Regions from separate parts of the Rhizobium sp. NPDC090275 genome, predicted to be linked through region 2. Evidence: predicted binding sites of a transcription regulator. Region 2 holds the regulator's gene; each other region holds the start of a gene.

Region 1 (2,265 bases), on a different contig from region 2:
GCCAGCTGACGGACTTCCTGGGCGACGACGGCAAAGCCCTTACCGGCTTCGCCCGCGCGCGCTGCTTCAACGCCCGCATTCAGCGCGAGAAGGTTGGTCTGGAAGGCGATATCGTCGATAACGCCGATGATCTTGGTGATCTCGCTCGACGATCTTTCAATGCCGGCCATGGCGGAGACGGCGCTGGTGACCAGTTCGCCGGAGTTCTTCGCCTTCTGCTGCGTTTCGCGCACGGCCGCCGACGCCTTTTCGGCGTTGGATGCCGTCTGGCCGACGCTGACGGAGAGCTGCTGCAGGGCAGCCGAGCTTTCCTCGACGCCGGCTGCCTGCTGGGCGGTGCGCAACGCCAGATCGTCCGAGCCCTTGGCGATCACATCGGTGCCGCGCAGGATTTCGCCTGATGTGGCGCGAACCGATGCGAAGGAGGCGCGAAGGGCGGCCACTGCGCGGTTGTAGTCGTCACCCATATCCTTGAAGTTGCCCGGCAGATCAGCCGGCAAGGTAGCTTCGAGGTCGCCGCGCGACAGCGCTTCGAGACCGCGACGGAGATGGCTCAGCGCCATGGCCTGATCGGCTTCTGCCTTTTGGCGTTCCTCTTCGAGCTTCAGCCGCTTTTCTTCCAGCGCTTCCAGATAGACCGAGATCGAATAATCCATATCCAGCATCGCGGCCTTGACGACGGCGGTGAGCTTTTCGGCGAGCAGTTTGCCCTGGCCGCGACCGAAGCGCGACGGCCATTCCTTGGCCATCAGCCCCTTGATCAGATCGCTCATAAGAAGCGCGTAGCCGCCGATGTACCAGCGCGGCTCGAGGCCGATGCGCGCATGGGTCTTGCCGACCGCGACGACGCCCTTGACGTAGGCCTCGTCGAAATTGCCACCGGCGAGATTGGCCCAATGCGCCTCCTGCCGGGTCTTGGCACTATTCATATGCGACTTGTCGGAGAAGAAGCTCGCGACCGAGGGCGTGCGCGCCAGCTTCCCGTAGAATCGTTCGAGCGCGCCGCTCAGCAGCTCCGAAATCGCCGGACGCATCTGGCGCAGCGATTGCCGCGCGTTGTCGTCCAGTTCGATGAAATCGAGGCGTTGCTTGAGACCGTTTTCAGGCTGCTGGCTGCTCATAATATATTTCTGCTTTTGCATTTGATGAAGGGCAATTTTCGCGCAGCTTTTGCCGAATATAGTTTCGCAAGTGTTAAATTATGCGGTTATTTCTTAGCTGGTGCTCGAATGCCGCAGCACGCGCCGCCCGTAAGACCATTTACGATGTTCACGTTTTGATCTGGAAAAGCTGCACGACTTTGCTATGGTGCCGAGATGACAACCAGCACCGAGTCGTTTTCCGCCACCCTTTCCGGTCTCAGCCCCATGTCGCTTGCCCTTGCCGGCGCGGCACTGGCCATCGTGATCGTCCTGATGCTTGCCTTGCTGGTTCGTGGCGGCCAGGCTCGGCGCGAGCAGGCCGAGGAGGCGCTGGAGCGAGCCGCCGAGGCGGATGCGCGGATGATGGAACTGTTGCGGATCCAATCGGAAATGCAGGGCCGGATGGCGGCGATGGCCGAGGTGTTCGGCTCTCGGCAATCGGAACTCAACCAGGCAATCAGCCAGCGCCTCGATGGCATGTCGCAGCGGGTCAGCACCACCATCACGGAGCAGACCAAGTCGACGCATGAGAACCTGAGGAGACTGCAGGAGCGGCTGGCGGTCATCGATGCGGCGCAGAACAATATCCAGACGCTCGCCAAGGACGTCGTCGGGCTGCAGGCGATCCTGTCCAACAAGCAGACGCGCGGCGCCTTTGGCCAATCGCGGATGGAGACGATCGTTGCCGATGGCCTGCCGATCGGCGCCTATGCCTTCCAGCAGACGCTGAGCAACGGCTCACGCCCGGACTGCACGATCCGGATGCCCAATGGCGCGCCGCCGCTTGTCATCGACGCCAAGTTTCCGCTGGAAGGATGGAATGCCATTCGCGAGGCGAGCGGGCCGGATCTTGCCAAGGCCGCGTCGCAGCAGTTACGGCGCGATATGGAGATCCATATCCGCGATATCGCGGAGAAGTATCTGATCCAGGGCGAAACGCAGGACACCGCATTCCTCTTCGTGCCGTCGGAATCGATCTTCGCGGAAATTCACGAGAATTTCGAAGCGATCGTGCAGAAGGCGCATCGGGCCCGCGTGGTGATCGTCTCGCCGTCGCTGCTGATGCTGTCGATCCAGGTCATCCAGGCGGTGCTGAAGGATCAGCGGATGCAGGCGCAGGCGC
Region 2 (2,265 bases):
TCCGGCTGGGGCGGCAGTGTCGATATCGGGCGGATACCGGAATGGTATTTCCCGATCGCCGTGCTCGGCTTCCTAGTCTGGGGGCTGATGCGGACACGGCTGCGATGGATCGGCGCTGTGGGAGCCGCGCTTGCAACGCTCGTCGTTGTTCTGCTGCCTGCGGCACCTGCGCCCGAGCTGGTCGTCTCCGAGGATGGGAGCCTCGTGGCGGCAGTCACAGGCGACGGCCTCGCCAGCAACCGCGAACGCCCGCCCGACTTCATCTTCGGGCAATGGCAACGCGCGCTCGCGATCGAAGAACACAAGCCGCCTGACATGCTTGAAGGCGAGGCCTTGCCCATCCCGAAGAGGGGAGAGCCGCGACCAAGGCTGACACTGAAACAACAAGGCGAAGCCCGCGCCATGATGCGCGATGCCGCAGCGTCCACAAATGACAGCGCTTTTCAGTGCCTGAAGACGGCCTGGTGCGTGACAGCGCTCGACAGCGGCTACATCATCGCGATGCTCGAAAACGCCGCCTATCTCGGTCCTGCCTGCGACGTTGCCGATATCGTCATCACGCCTGTCCGTCTGCGCCAGGCGACATGCCGTTCCGGCGCAATGCTATTGACCGGCGAAACCCTCAGGCGATCGGGCGCCGTCGAAATCCGCATCGACGAGCAGGGGGCGCCGGTCGTCAAAACAGCCTATGAAAGCGTCGGTCGCCCGTGGATGCGCCATCGCGCCTATGACTGGCGCAACGACAGCTTCAGCGATGATCCGTCACCAACTAGTGACGTCACCACTCAGTGATACCGGCGAATAAGCCCGACGAGCTTGCCCTGAACCTTGACGCGGTCGGGCCCGAAAATACGCGTTTCGTAAGCCGGGTTCGCGGCTTCCAGCGCGATCGAGGCGCCCTTGCGGCGGAAGCGCTTCAGCGTCGCTTCCTCGTCATCGACAAGCGCCACAACGATATCGCCGGGGTTGGCGGTGTTGCCGTTGCGGATGATGACGGTGTCGCCGTCGAAAATGCCGGCTTCGATCATCGAGTCGCCCTTGACCTCGAGCGCGTAGTGCTCGCCGGAGCCGAGCATGTCGGCGGGGACGGTGATGTCGTGGGTGTTGTTCTGGATCGCCGAGATCGGCACACCGGCGGCGATGCGGCCCATGACGGGAACGGACGCTGAGTTGCCGTTGTCGGCGCTCGGCGCGGCCTTCGGGGCAGGGGCTGCGGCCACCGGCTGCGGCTTGCCGAGGCTGCCTTCAATGACGCTCGGCGAGAAGCCGCGTCGCGGCTGCAGGCTCGGATTATAGGCTTCCGGCAGCTTGATCACCTCGAGCGCGCGCGCTCGGTTCGGCAGCCGGCGAATGAAGCCGCGCTCTTCCAGCGCGGTGATCAGCCGGTGAATGCCGGATTTTGATGCGAGATCGAGTGCATCCTTCATTTCATCGAAGGATGGCGGAACGCCCGACTCTTTCATCCGCTCATGAATGAACAGAAGCAGTTCTTGTTGCTTGCGTGTCAGCATCGAAATGAACCCCAGAGTCGTGAAACAAAGCCAGAACGGACACTATATGTTCCATATGTGTTCCGCAAGTGCCTAAATTTTCGTAAAACTTGGCTCGGAATCGTCGCGATTTTGCACTTCATTCGATTTAACCGGGCTCGCCTCTTGCATTGTGGCGAAAGCCAGCGCACATCTCTGCCGATTTCGGGAGGATTTGCTGATGAGTGACCCCCATCCTCTGGACCACGTGGTGCTGCCGGTCGTCAACATCGAGATGGCGCGCGAGCGCCTGGGTAAGCTCGGTTTTACCGTCGCCGCCGATGCGCGGCACCCATTCGGCACCGAGAATGCCTGCGTCTTCTTCGCCGACAAAACCTATCTCGAGCCGCTCGGCATCGCCAGCCTGGAGACTTACGAAGCGGCCATCGGCGATGGCAACGTCTTCACCGCCCGCGACCGCGCCTTTCGCTTCCGCTGCGGCGATGACGGGCTGTCGGCGATCGTCTTCGGGACGCCTGATGCCGACAGTGATCACACACGCTTTCTCGCCGATGGCATGAGCGGCGGCGAGATGCTGCAATTTGCCAGGCAGATGAAGATGCCGGATAGTTCCGAGGCGACCGCCGCGTTCCGCCTCGCTTTCGCGGCCGATCTACGCGCGCCCGATTTCTTCCTCTTCGCCTGCCAGCGCGTCAACCCGCTGCCCAGCGACCGCAAGGCGTTGGAAACGCATGCGAACGGCGTTTTGGGCATCCTGTCGATCGTGCTCTCGTCC
Region 3 (2,265 bases), on a different contig from region 2:
GTCGTCGGCCTCAACGACCTGCGCAAGGAAACCGGCGTACTGCCGCAGCCCGGCCGGCAATATCTCGTGCCCTGGCTGATGCAGGTGATCCTCGCCGTACGCGCTTACGGCCTCTGCGCCATCGATAGCGTCTTCAACGATTTCAAGGATATCGATGGCTTCGACACCGAATGCGCCGAGGCACGCGCCATGGGCTTCGATGGAAAGATGCTGATCCATCCCGCGCAGATCGAGCCCGCCAACCGGCATTTCGGGCCGGACGCATCCGCCATCGCAGAAGCCCAAGCGATCATGAAAGCTTTCGCCGACCCCGCCACCGATGGCCTCAACGTCATCAATGTCGGCGGACGCATGATCGAACGGCTGCATCTTGTCCAGGCGGAAACTCTGGTTCATAAAGCCCGCCTGATTGCAGAACGCCAGAAGGCAAAAGGCCAGACGGCAAACTGAAAGACGATGTGATGAAGCTCTACCGCCTTCTGACCGGCCAGGACGACGCCGCCTTCTGCCACCGCGTAACCGATGCCCTTAACAAGGGCTGGTCGCTGAACGGCTCCCCGGCCATGACCTTCAACTCGCAAACCGGCCAGGTGATGTGCGCCCAGGCGATCGTCAAGCATGTCGAAGGCAAGGACTACCACCCCGACATGAAGCTCTCCGAACAGTAGGATTTGCTGCGGCGCGCGCGTGAAGACCCCGGCGCCTAGCGCTCGGCCGCCTCTTCGGCGCTCGCCTCGATCCGCTCCATGTCGTCGTCGCTGAGACCGAAATGGTGGCCGATCTCATGGATCAGCACATGGGTGATGATATCACCCAGCGTCTCGTCGTTCTCGGCCCAATAATCGAGGATCGGCCGCCTGTAGAGGCGGATGCGGTTCGGCAGCTCGCCCGTTTCCATGGTGAAGCGCTCGGAAATCCCGCGCCCCTCGAACAGGCCGAGCAGATCGAACGGCGTTTCCAGCGCCATGTCCTCGAACACCTCGTCGTCGGGGAAGTCTTCGATCTCGATCGTGAGATTGGTCGTCAGCGCACGGAATTCTTCCGGCAGGTGGCTGTAGGCCTCCATCGCCAGGGACTCGAACGTGCTGATTGTCGGAGCGTGGCGATCCTGCCAATTGTCGCTCTGGTCTATGCGAGCCATAAAAGCTCCTTTCCTTTGCCGCCCATATAGAGCCTTTGCCGCTGATTTTCGAGAGCGGAATCAAAGGCAGGAATAAATTCACATCAAACGGCTGTTGACTCTTCGGCCGAGCTCTGGAATCCATAGGAACATAATAGGAACATCCGATAGATGGAGTGACGTCGTGGCACAGTCGGCCGTGGCGCGCGAGCGGCTTTTTGCGCTCCGCGAAACCATTGCAAAGCTTGAAGGAAAACCGGTGCCCGCATTGGCGGCGGCGGAAAACCAGGCTTTGGCCGACACCGTTCTCGACAAGCCGAAGAGCGAAGACGCCCTGCGCCTGCCGCTTGGCATCCCCGCTCTGGATGAGGCACTCGACGGCGGCCTGCCGCTTGATGGCCTGACGGAAATCCGCACGACGCTGCTGCGCAATGCCGGCGCAAGCAGCGGCTTCGTTCTGGCGATCGCAGCCATGCTCCAGCACGGGCAAGAGGAGGGGGCAAACGCGCACCTGCCGATCCTCTGGATCGCCGACACGGTGGCGACGATGGAGGCCGGGCGGCCCTATGCCGTCGGCCTCCGCGATTTCGGCCTGAAGCCGCGGCTCTTCCTGCACGCCGCGCCGAAAAGGCTGGAGGATGCGTTGTGGCTGGCGGAAACCGCCGTCGAAAGCGGCGTCTTTCCAGCCACCATTCTTGAGGTTCGCGGCAATCCCACGCCCTTCGGCCTGACGGAAAGCCGCCGTCTCAACCTGCGGGCCAAGGCATCGCGCCGCCCGCTTTTCCTGTTGCGGCAAGCAGCGGAAGAAGAGGCCAGCAGCGCCATCTTCCGCTTTCTTGCCGAACCCGCGCCATCTGCGGCGCGGCCCTTGCCTGATGGTTCGATGCTGGGCGGCAGCATCGGCAATCCAATTTTTCGCATCACCCTGGAGAAGAGCCGAAACCCGGCTCCCTTCTCCATTCTTCTGGAGTGGAACCCCCATGACCGCCGGTTTTTCCCTGTCCGCCCATCAGCCAACACTCGCTTTCCAGGCGAACGCTCAGCGCATTTTGGCGCTGCACTTCCCGCATTTGCCGACCGATCGCATATCCAGGAAGAAGTGGGGTCTCGCCTGGCGTTTGCGCAATCGTCCTGAGACGCCGCCG

Evidence for each region. Region 2 encodes LexA, which represses DNA repair genes until DNA is damaged. Its sites were predicted from a motif close to TGTTCNNNNTGTGTTCNG; they were not measured.
Region 1: a site for LexA is predicted at 1,267-1,284, ahead of ACIQUB_RS14310 (DNA recombination protein RmuC). Genes of this name have one in related genera too.
Region 3: a site for LexA is predicted at 1,266-1,283, ahead of ACIQUB_RS23595 (metallopeptidase family protein). Genes of this name have one in related genera too.

Annotation. Positions count from the first base shown of each region.
Region 1 is NZ_JBIVYL010000005.1:99,214-101,478, forward strand. Features, by position in the region: gene ACIQUB_RS14305 (methyl-accepting chemotaxis protein) at 1-1,121, opposite strand, end outside; gene ACIQUB_RS14310 (DNA recombination protein RmuC) at 1,317-2,265, shown strand, end outside.
Region 2 is NZ_JBIVYL010000002.1:524,566-526,830, forward strand. Features, by position in the region: gene ACIQUB_RS06880 (ComEC/Rec2 family competence protein) at 1-792, shown strand, start outside; gene lexA (transcriptional repressor LexA) at 786-1,511, opposite strand; gene ACIQUB_RS06890 (VOC family protein) at 1,711-2,265, shown strand, end outside.
Region 3 is NZ_JBIVYL010000010.1:99,700-101,964, forward strand. Features, by position in the region: gene ACIQUB_RS23585 (CoA ester lyase) at 1-450, shown strand, start outside; gene ACIQUB_RS23590 (DUF1737 domain-containing protein) at 462-668, shown strand; gene ACIQUB_RS23595 (metallopeptidase family protein) at 704-1,141, opposite strand; gene ACIQUB_RS23600 (hypothetical protein) at 1,305-2,255, shown strand.